DNA from 2 places in the Massilia oculi genome. Region 1 is predicted to be linked to the other one. Evidence: predicted binding sites of a transcription regulator. Region 1 holds the regulator's gene; the other holds the start of a gene.
The links. The regulator LexA, encoded in region 1, represses DNA repair genes until DNA is damaged. The targets are predictions, from matches to a motif close to ACTGTATNNNNATACAGT.
Positions count from the first base shown of each region.

Region 1 (5,407 bases):
ACGGACTGCTCTGCTTCGATGGAATGCGGGGGGATGCGCAGGGCTTCGATCTGCGGGTCTGAGGGTGCTGCGTTCATGGGCGGCATTATACCTTCTCCTGTCACACGGCTGTCATAATTGGTGAGTTTCAAAAGCAAAAAAGCCGGGAGAACCCGGCTTTTTTGTGCACTGCTTTTACTTCAGTTCAGCATTCGCTCAGGCAGCTTCGCCCACGACAGCGATGGTGATTTCCGACACGACGTCGGTGTGCAGGGCGACTGCAACCGGGAATTCGCCGGTGGTCTTCAGCGGGCCGGTCGGCAGGCGAACGGCAGCTTTTTCGACCGGGAAGCCTTGCTTGGTCAGCGCTTCAGCGATGTCGGCGTTGGTGACCGAACCGAACAGACGGCCGTCGACGCCGGCCTTCTGGCCGATGGTGACGGTCAGGCCGCTCAGCTTGTCGCCTTGGGCTTGGGCGGCTGCCAGTTTCTCGGCGGCTGCTTTTTCCAGTTCGGCGCGCTTGGCTTCGAACTCGGCGACGGCGCCGGCGGTAGCGCGGCGGGCCATCTTTTGTGGGATCAGGAAGTTACGTGCGTAACCGTCCTTGACTTTGACGACGTCGCCCAGGTTGCCGACGTTGATGACTTTTTCCAACAGAATGATTTGCATGTTTTATCTCCAGGATAGCTGACGTAACCGATTAACCGTGGTGCAGGTCGGTGTACGGCAGCAGCGCCAGGTAGCGGGCGCGCTTGATGGCGGTGTCGACCTGACGCTGGTAGTGCGCCTTGGTGCCGGTCAGACGTGCTGGCATGATCTTGCCGTTTTCCTGGACGAAGTCCTTCAGGGTGTCGACGTCTTTGTAGTCAACCTGCTCAACGCCAGCGGCGGTGAAGCGGCAGAACTTCTTGCGCTTGAACAGCGGGTTCTGCTGTTTGCGCTTGAGTTTTTCTTTAGCTTTGTTTTTGTCGAACTTTTTACCGAATGCCATTTGAGGCTCCTGTATATCTAAATTGCCGAACTAGGCGGCACTGAAATCAATGATGTGAAACACCAGGGCTTTGCTGTTGCGATTTTTTCGTGCAAGGAATCCGTTGAAGCGGTAGCTGGCGCCGAGCTCGGCACTGCCGAACCTGCCCGAAATCTCGCCCGCGGCGAACGCGGGGACTTCGAACTCGACCAGGCGATCGATCCCCGCCTCCCGCTGATGCGAACTGTGCATCAGGACGGCTGAAACGATCGGCACGCCGGCCGGGGTGTAGCGCAGTACGTCACGCTCGGCGATGGTCGCCACGAGCTGGAGCTGATTTTCGCCCAACTTCTACCCGGTTCTTCTGCTACGGTGTCTACGAATTCCTGGAAAAAATCTTAGGCAGCGGCGGCCGGGGCAGCTGCAGGAGCGGCTGCTTCTGCACGGTGGCTCTTGGCTGCATCTTCGCGCTGCACCGATTTCATCATCGGCGACGGTGCGGTTTCTGCTTTCTTCATCTTGACGGTCAGATGACGCAGAACGGCATCATTGAACTTGAATGCGGTTTCCAGCTCGACCAGGGTCTCGTTGTCGCATTCGATGTTCAGGCAGATGTAGTGCGCTTTTGGCAGCTTCTGGATCTGGTAAGCCATCTGGCGGCGGCCCCAGTCTTCCACGCGATGGATGTTACCGCCGCGGCTGGTCACCGTGGTCTTGTAACGCTCGATCATCGCCGGGACTTGCTCGCTCTGGTCCGGATGGACGATAAAAACGATTTCATAATGACGCATGCATTACTCCTTGAGGACGTTTTACATAAATGCCCACCTCGGCGTCAAGACGAGTGTGGGAAGGGAACAGCCAGCTAGTATAGCGTGAAATGGGTAAAAAGGGAACTTGGCTGTCAAGAGGCTCACCCAGGCGCCTGGCTCACTCGACATTTACGCTTGCGAAAAGCGTATTTTTTGCGATACGCGCGCTTTTTTCGCGCTTTTTCGTGTATAGCCCTTGCGTATAGCAGAATACTGTACAAAAATACAGTCTATCTCTACCAACCCGTTTCGCAAGACATTTATGCTCAAGCTCACTGCAAGGCAAGAACAGATCCTCAACCTGATCAAGGAAGCGATCGAGAACACGGGTTTCCCTCCGACCCGGGCCGAAATCGCGGCCGAACTGGGCTTCCGCTCGGCCAATGCGGCCGAAGAACACCTGCAAGCCCTGGCGCGCAAGGGCGCGATCGAGATTTCGCCGGGCACCTCGCGCGGCATCCGCCTGGTCGGCGCCAGCGTCGAGCAGATTCCGCCGCAGTTGCCGATGATGCCACCGTCGATGATGTCGCTGCCGCTGGTCGGCCGCGTCGCCGCCGGCAATCCGATCCTGGCCCAGGAACACGTCGAAGCCACCTATAACGTCGACACCGCGATGTTCGCGGCGCGGCCCGACTTTTTGCTCAAGGTAAAAGGCTGGTCGATGCGCGACGCCGGCATCATGGATGGCGACTTTTTGGCGGTCAAGAAGATCGACAGCGCCAAGAACGGCCAGATCGTCGTCGCCCGCCTGGGCGAGGAAGTCACCGTCAAGCGCTACCGCAAGACGGGCGACCTGGTCGAACTGCTGCCCGAGAACCCCGACTTCAAGGTCATCGAAGTCACGCCCGACGAAGAGTTCGCGCTCGAGGGCCTGGCGGTCGGGCTGATGCGCAGCTGGAATTGATCCTCTGTAGAACTTAGCACCACTACCATGTCATCCCCGCGAAGGCGGGGACCCAAGTCCTCAGCGCTGCCAAGACGATCTGACGCAGCGTTAACGCGAGCAACTCAGGTTCCCGCCTGCGCGGGAACGACGTATCTTCCAGCAGATGTCGCCTTACTGCTTGGCCTTGTTGACCACCGCATTATGCTGGTCGACAAACGCTTCGGTCGCGCTGCGCCATGCGGCGAAATCGGCCAATACCATCTTCGAATTGACTTTCGCTCCCTCGGCGATGTTCTGGCGCACCCGCTCCAGATAGGCGGTCGAGGCCTCGGTTTCCTGCTTGTTCATCAGCTTGGCGATGTCGGGCGGGATGCGCCTGGTCAGCGGCGACTGTTCGTTGAGGTTGGTCACCATCTTGTTGTAGCAATCCTGCCAGCCGGTCACGGCCTTGTTCACGCGCTCGATCTCTTCATTGATCTTCGACACCGCCGGAATACGCGGCGACGGGCAGCGGTACTCGCCCGACTGCAGGTCGGCGCCATCGTAGCCCTTGATCCAGTAGTCGATCTCGGCGCGGCGATCGATGCGCTGCTGCATGATCACGAGCGAGTCGGCGGCGACCTTGTTGCCCTTGGCGGCCGACTTTTCAAACCATTCCTTCGCCTTCGCCTCATCGATCGCGCCGGCCTCGCCATACCAGTACATCTGGCCCAATTGCTGCTGGGCCTGTGGATTGCCGGCATTGGCCAGCTTGGTGTAAAGCTTGAGCGCGCCCGCATAGTCTTTTTTCTCGAACAGGGCGTTGGCATCCTCGAGTTCGCCGGCGAATGCGGCGCTACTGAACGCGACAGAGACCGAAAGGGACAGGCAGGACAGGAATCGTTTCATGGGCATACCGTAAGGCTGGCTGGTAAAAGTCCATGATAGCCGTGTTTTACGGCTGGGCTCAACCGCAAAAACGACAGGGCCGGCATTCGCCGGCCCTGTGATGACAGCTTTTACATCGCTTTACGCATCCAGCGCCTGGCGGAAGTCGCCGACCAGGTCATCGGTGTCCTCGATGCCCACCGACACCCGGATCAAGCCTTCGGCGATCCCCATGCTGGCGCGCCGCTCGGGGCCCATCTCGAAGAAGATCGTGTGCGCCACCGGAATCACCAGGGTGCGGTTGTCGCCCAGGTTCGAGGCCGGGATCGCCAGCTTGAGACGGTTGAGATAGTCGAACGGATCGATGTCGTCCTTCAGCTCGAAGCTCAGCAGCGAGCCGCCGGCGCGGAACAGCGCCTCGACGATCGCATGCTGCGGGTGCGAGGCCAGGCCCGGATAATGCACGGCGGCGACGCGCTCGTCGGCCTCCAGCATCGTCGCCAGCGCCAGCGCATTGGCGCAGGTGCGCTCCATGCGCAGGGCCAGCGTCTCGGCGCCGACCGCGATGTGGTGCGCCGCTTCCGGCCCCAGCGCGGCGCCGAAGTCGCGCAGCGCCTTGGCGCGCAGCTGGGCCATGCCTTGCGCACCTGGCGCTTGCTTTCTGAAGTTCTGGGCGATGTTCGGATATGCGGCCCAGTCGAACAGGCCGGTGTCGGTCAGCGCGCCGCCCAAGGCGATGCCGTGGCCGCCGATCGACTTGGTCAGCGAATTGACCACCAGCCCGGCGCCCACATGCTTCGGCCGGAACAGCCAGGGCGTGGTCATCGTGTTGTCGACCACGTACAGGATGCCGCGCGCGCGGCACAGTTCGCCGATGCGGGCCAGGTCCGCCACTTGCGTGCGCGGATTGGCGATGGTCTCCACGAACACCAGGCGGGTGTTCGGTCGCAAGGCCGCTTCCACCTGGGCCACGTCGGTAGCGTCGACGAAGTCGACGTCGACGCCCTGCCCCGCCACCGTCTGCCACAGGCTGTTGGTATTGCCGAACAGGAAGCTCGACGACACGATGTGGTCGCCGGCTTTCAGGAGCGCCTGGAACAGCGCGCCGATCGCCGCCATGCCGGTGCCGAAGCACAGGGTGGCGACGCCGTCTTCCATCTTGCTGATCTTGTCTTCCAGGGCCGACACCGTCGGGTTGCCCTGGCGGCCGTAGCGAAAGCCCGGCTCCCTCCCCTGGAATACCGACGCCAGCTGGCGTGCGTCGGCATAGCCGTAGGCGACCGAGGTATGCACCGGCTTGTGCAGCGAACCGTGCTCGATCGTCTTGCGGCGATCGTTGTGCAGGATGGTGGTGGTGAAGCCGTAGCTTTGCTTGTCCGACATGGTTTACTCGGCGGCCACCGGCGGGTTCAGGTTGAGCTGGGTGCGCACCTTGTCCTCGACGTCCTTCGCCTTCGGATTGTGGCGCGCCGATTCCTGGCGGTCCAGGTACTCGGGCGTCACGTCGCCGGTGATGTAGACGCCGTCGAAGCACGAGGCCTCGAAGTTCTTCAGCTCGGGATTGACGTCCGAGATCGCGCGCTTGAGCGCGTCGACGTCCTGGTACACCACGCGGTCGGCCGTGATCTCGCGGCACACCTCGTCGACGGTGCGGCCGTGGGCGATCAGCTCGTCGCGGGTCGGCATGTCGATGCCGTACACGTTCGGGTACAGCACCGGTGGCGCGGCCGAGGCGAAGAACACCTTGCGGGCGCCGGCTTCGCGCGCCATCTGCACGATCTCGCGGCTGGTGGTGCCGCGCACGATCGAATCGTCGACCAGCAGCACGTTCTTGTCCTTGAACTCGGAGCTGATGGCGTTCAGTTTCTGGCGCACCGATTTCTTGCGCATGCC
Region 1 is NZ_CP029343.1:4,541,636-4,547,042, reverse strand. Features, by position in the region: gene DIR46_RS20500 (replicative DNA helicase) at 1-86, opposite strand, end outside; gene rplI (50S ribosomal protein L9) at 196-648, opposite strand; gene rpsR (30S ribosomal protein S18) at 680-970, opposite strand; gene priB (primosomal replication protein N) at 1,001-1,297, opposite strand; gene rpsF (30S ribosomal protein S6) at 1,348-1,740, opposite strand; gene lexA (transcriptional repressor LexA) at 2,024-2,665, shown strand; gene DIR46_RS20470 (tetratricopeptide repeat protein) at 2,819-3,535, opposite strand; gene DIR46_RS20465 (cystathionine gamma-synthase family protein) at 3,656-4,897, opposite strand; gene purF (amidophosphoribosyltransferase) at 4,901-5,407, opposite strand, start outside.

Region 2 (5,407 bases), 830 kb from region 1:
CAACGCGTCCTGGCTGCGCGGCGCCGGCGGCGTCGTGTCTGCGGTGGAAATAGTCATGCAAGCGTCTCCCAAAAGCGGTTGCGGTGCGCAACAGTCAAACGTGTGATGAAACGAGATTCGCAACACAATGCGAATGATTCTCATTTCATTATTCACGCCTCACACGGCGAAAGCAAGCGTTTTCGGCAAGCGAATCACGGCTTGATTACAAGCAAGATTTAAAGCCGGGTTTCACGCGCAGCGCGCAGGAATTCGTCGAGCACCGGCGTGCAATCGAGCAGGTCGACGCCGCCGGCGCGGTGGAATTCGGGGTGCCACTGCAGGCCCATGACGAAGTTGGCGCGCTGGTAGCGGATCGCCTCGACGATGCCGTCAGGCTCGGACATGGCCTCGATGCGGATGTCGCGTCCCAGATCCTTGACCGCCTGGTGGTGGATCGAATTGACCATCGCCCGCTCGACCTTGGGGAACATGCGGCCCAGCGACGAGCCCTTGGGAAAGACGATGGCGTGACGGTGCGCATCGTAGACATCGTGCACATGGGCCAGGGCATCCGGCATCTCGGTGGCCACGTCCTGGTGCAGGGTACCGCCGAAGGCGACGTTGATCAGCTGGCAGCCGCGGCACACGCCGAGCACCGGTTTGCCGGCGTCGACGAATTCGTGCAGCAGTTCGAGCTCGTAGACGTCGCGCGCGCGGTCGCCGCTCCATTCGGGCTTGGTCGGGGTTTCGGAATAGGTTTGCGGCGCCACGTCGGCCCCGCCCTGCAGCACCAGGCCGTCGAGGTGGCGCGCATAGTGGCGCAGGGTGATGTTGCTGGGGTGTAGCAGGCCGTTGGTATTCACGGTGGGAATCATGAACACCAGCACGTCGCGCGACATCACCCACTGGGCGATCGATTCCTCGAGATACTGCAGGTTCTTGCTGAGCAGCCCCTTGGCGCCGGCGGCAGGGTGAAAGATGCGGGCCGAAACGCCGATGTGCAGCGTGCGCTGCATGAAGTCGCGGTTGAAGCGCTCGCGCAGCGAGCGAAAACGCGAGGTGATGACCCGGCCGGCCAGGGCGACGGCATTGTCGCCATCGCGCAGGTAGCGGGCGGGACCGCGCGACTGGCCGCCGCTGGCGCGGCGTTCGGGCACGCGCACGCGGGTCTCGCGGCGCTCGTCCACGTCCGCCGCGGGATCATCGTCGCGCTTGATTTGATCGTCTTCAGCCATGGCTATTAATATAACTTCGCCACCGCTGCGCACAATATAAAGTTGTTACAAAACGTCGCGTTCCGCCTACACCGGAAGGTCGAGCAGCTTCTGGAAGGTCAGCATCCAGTGGCGGCCGGCGACCGGCGTCGTGAGCAGGCCGCGCGCCCCGGCGCGGCGCGCACGCACGCTATCGTAGTGAAAGGATTGCTCGACCAGGAACACCACCGGCGTGCGCTGGGCCCCGTCCTGCGACTTGATCGAGCTGCACACCTCATACGGTTCGATGCCGACCGCCGCCGTGTTGATCAGCACCAGCGCTACCTTCGTTTCGTCGCACAGGCGCACCGCTGCGCACAGGCTGTCGGTCCATTCGACCGGCACCCGGCGCGGGCCGAGCACGCGCGCCACCTCGTTACGCAGCTTGCATTCCTGGTCGACGATCAGGACGGCCCCATTGACGGGACCACGGCGCAGGCGCGTGTAGAATGCCGGCGTCTCGCCGTCCGGCGCCAGGCGCGGACGGCGGCGGCGCTCGGCCAGCACGCGCCGGGTGGCGCGGGTGTTCTGCTGCACCAGCACCTGGACCCGGGTATCGAGCAGATCGGCCAGGGCTTCATGCAGTTGCAGGGGGTCGACCGGCCGCGCCAGCGTGCGCCAGTTCCCGGCGCCGGGGTTGCCGGGTTCGCCAGGGTTGCAGATAACGAGCGCCGGCTGCAGCGATCCGGGCGGCAGGCAGCCGATCCGGGTCAGCGTGGTCGGGCTGTCGCCGTTGGCAATATACAGATCCGGCTCTTGCAAACTGTCGTCGTGCAGGCAAGAATACGACGGCCCCACGCCCCGCGCGCGCGCCAGCAAGGCTTCGAGCCGCGCGCTTTCGCCAGGTGGGAACCCGATCAGGCGAACGGTAAACGGATGGCTGGATAAGTGCATCGGTAACGCCCCTCCCTGGCATTGCCGTAGTTATCCAGCTTAATCTAGCACAAACGTGCGAAGCGAAAAGCACGTCATAGCGCAAACTACTGTATATTTAAACAGTAAAAAAGCCTAACCTTTTCCTCCCGACAAGTTAGAATGCCGGAGCATTCGACAAACAATCTTCAAGATGGCCTCCAAGAAACCCGCTCCAGACTACAGCGAATCATCCATCCGCGTCCTCAAGGGACTCGAACCTGTGAAACAGCGCCCGGGCATGTATACCCGGACGGAGAATCCGCTCCACATCATCCAGGAAGTGATCGACAACGCCTCCGACGAAGCGCTGGGCGGTCACTGCAAGAACATCGGCGTGACCCTGAACCCGGACGGTTCGATCACGGTCGAGGACGACGGCCGCGGCATCCCGGTCGGCATCCACCCGGAAGAAGGCGTGTCCACGGTCGAGATCGTGTTCACCCGCCTGCACGCCGGCGGCAAGTTCGACAAGGGTTCGGGCGGCGCCTACGCCTTCTCGGGCGGCCTGCACGGGGTCGGCGTCTCGGTCACCAATGCGCTGTCGAAGCGCCTCGAGATCGAGGTGTGGCGCAAGGACGACCAGGGCAATGGCCAGCACCGCCTGGTATTCGCCGACGGTGACGTGATCGAGCCGCTCACGTCCAGCCCTGCAGAACGCGGCGGCAAGAAGAACGGCACCCGCGTCACCGCCTGGCCGGACGGTAAGTATTTCGATTCCCCAAACATCCCGCTGGGCGACCTGCAGCGCCTGCTGCGCTCGAAGGCGGTGCTGCTGCCGGGCGTGACCGTCACGCTCACCAACGGCAAGACCGGCGACGTCCAGACCTGGCGCTACGACGAGGGCCTGCGCGGCTACCTGAACGAAGCGCTGGCCCAGAGCTCGAACGGCGAGACCCTGATCCCGCTGTTCGAAGGCGCGCAATTCGCAGCAAGCGGCGACGACAGCTTCGCCGAAGGCGAAGGCGCCGACTGGGTCGTGGCCTGGACCGAGGAAGGCGGCGTGGTGCGCGAGTCCTACGTCAACCTGATCCCGACCGTCAGCGGCGGCACCCACGAAGCCGGCCTGCGCGACGGCCTGTTCGGCGCGGTGAAGAACTTCGTCGAGCTGCACGGCCTGCTGCCGAAGGGCGTCAAGCTGCTGCCCGAGGACGTGTTCGCGCGCGTCTCGTTCGTGCTGTCGGCCAAGGTGCTGGACCCGCAATTCCAGGGCCAGACCAAGGAACGCCTGAACTCGCGCGACGCGCTCAAGCTGGTGTCGACGTTCACGAAACCGCCGCTCGAACTGTGGCTGAACCAGCACGTCGAATACGGCAAGAAGCTGGCCGAACTGGTCATCAAGCAGGCGCAGTCGCGCCTGCGTTCGCTGCAAAAAGTCGAGAAGAAGAAATCGTCCGGCGTGGCGGTGTTGCCGGGCAAGCTGACCGATTGCGAATCGACCGACATCACGCGCAACGAGCTGTTCCTGGTCGAGGGTGACTCGGCCGGCGGCTCGGCCAAGATGGGCCGCGACAAGGAATTCCAGGCCATCCTGCCGCTGCGCGGCAAGGTGCTCAACTCCTGGGAGACCGACCGCGATCGCCTGTTCGCCAACAACGAGATCCACGATATCTCGGTGGCGATCGGCGTCGATCCGCACGGACCGAACGACTCGCCCGACCTGACCAGCCTGCGCTACGGGAAGATCTGCATCCTGTCCGATGCGGACGTCGACGGTTCGCACATCCAGGTGCTGCTGCTGACGCTGTTCTTCAAGCACTTCCCTGCCCTGTTCCGCAACGGGAACATCTGCATCGCGCGTCCGCCTTTGTATCGCGTGGATGTGCCGGCGCGCGGCAAGAAGCCGATCCAGAAGCTGTACGCGCTGGACGACGGCGAGCTGCTGGCGATCGAGGACAAGCTGAAGAAAGAAGGCCTGAAGGAAGGCGTGTGGAGCATCTCGCGCTTCAAGGGCCTGGGCGAGATGAACGCCGAGCAGCTGTGGGAAACCACCATGAACCCGGACACGCGCCGCCTGCTGCCGGTCTCCTTCGGCCAGTACGACGTGGCCGAGTCGGCATCGCGCTTCAATATGCTGATGGGCAAAGGGGAAGCCGCGGCACGCCGGGCCTGGATCGAGGAACACGGGAACGAGACCGAGGCGGATATCTGATCCGCGCTACTGGCGAGCAACCGAACACACATCATGACGAATCAACCAAGTCTCTTTGAACAACAACACGAGCCCTCGGACGTCGAGACGCTCACCCTGTCCACCTTCGCCGAGCGCGCCTACCTCGACTACGCCGTCTCGGTGGTCAAGGGCCGCGCGCTGCCGGACGTGTCGGACGGCCAGAAGCCGGTCCAGCGCCGCATCCTGTACGCGATGAACGAACTGGGCCTGGGCCCGACCGCCAAGCCGCGCAAGTCGGCCGCGGTGGTCGGCGACGTGCTCGGCAAACTGCACCCGCACGGCGACCAGTCGGTGTACGACGCGCTGGTGCGCATGGCGCAGGACTTTTCGCTGCGCTACCCGCTGATCGACGGCCAGGGCAACTTCGGCTCGCGCGACGGCGACGGCGCCGCGGCGATGCGATATACCGAAGCCCGCCTGACCCCGATCTCGCGCCTGCTGATGGACGAGATCGACATGGGCACGGTCGACTCGCAACCGAACTACGACGGTTCGACCACCGAGCCGCGCACGCTGCCGGCACGCCTGCCGATGGTGCTGCTCAACGGCGCCTCGGGCATCGCGGTCGGCCTGGCCACCGAGATCCCGTCGCACAATCTGCGCGAGGTCGCGGCGGCGGCGGTGGCGATGATCCGCAACCCCAGGATCACCCACGCCGAGCTGATGGCCCATATCCCCGGCCCGGACTTCCCGGGCGGCGGCCAGATCATCACCCCGGCATCAACGATCGCCGACATGTACGCGGTCGGCCGCGGCTCGATGAAGGTGCGCGCGCGCTGGAAGATCGAAGAGCTGGCGCGCGGCCAGTGGCAGGCGGTGGTCCATGAACTGCCGCCGGGCTGCTCGTCGCAGCGCGTGCTGGAAGAAATCGAGGAACTGACCAATCCGAAGGTCAAGGCCGGCAAGAAAGCGCTGCTGCCGGAACAGCTGGCGCTGAAAAACACGATCCTGGGCGCGCTCGACGCGGTGCGCGACGAATCGGGCCGCGACGCCCCGGTGCGCCTGGTGTTCGAGCCGAAGTCGAAGAACGTCGACCAGGCCGAGTTCATGCTGATGCTGCTCGCGCATACCTCGCTCGAGAGCTCGG
Region 2 is NZ_CP029343.1:3,706,967-3,712,373, reverse strand. Features, by position in the region: gene DIR46_RS16930 (hypothetical protein) at 1-57, opposite strand, end outside; gene DIR46_RS16925 (gamma-glutamyl-gamma-aminobutyrate hydrolase family protein) at 219-1,217, opposite strand; gene DIR46_RS16920 (response regulator) at 1,284-2,129, opposite strand; gene DIR46_RS16915 (DNA topoisomerase IV subunit B) at 2,302-4,299, shown strand; gene parC (DNA topoisomerase IV subunit A) at 4,333-5,407, shown strand, end outside.
Region 2: the regulator LexA is predicted to act here: its motif matches at 2,218-2,235, upstream of DIR46_RS16915 (DNA topoisomerase IV subunit B).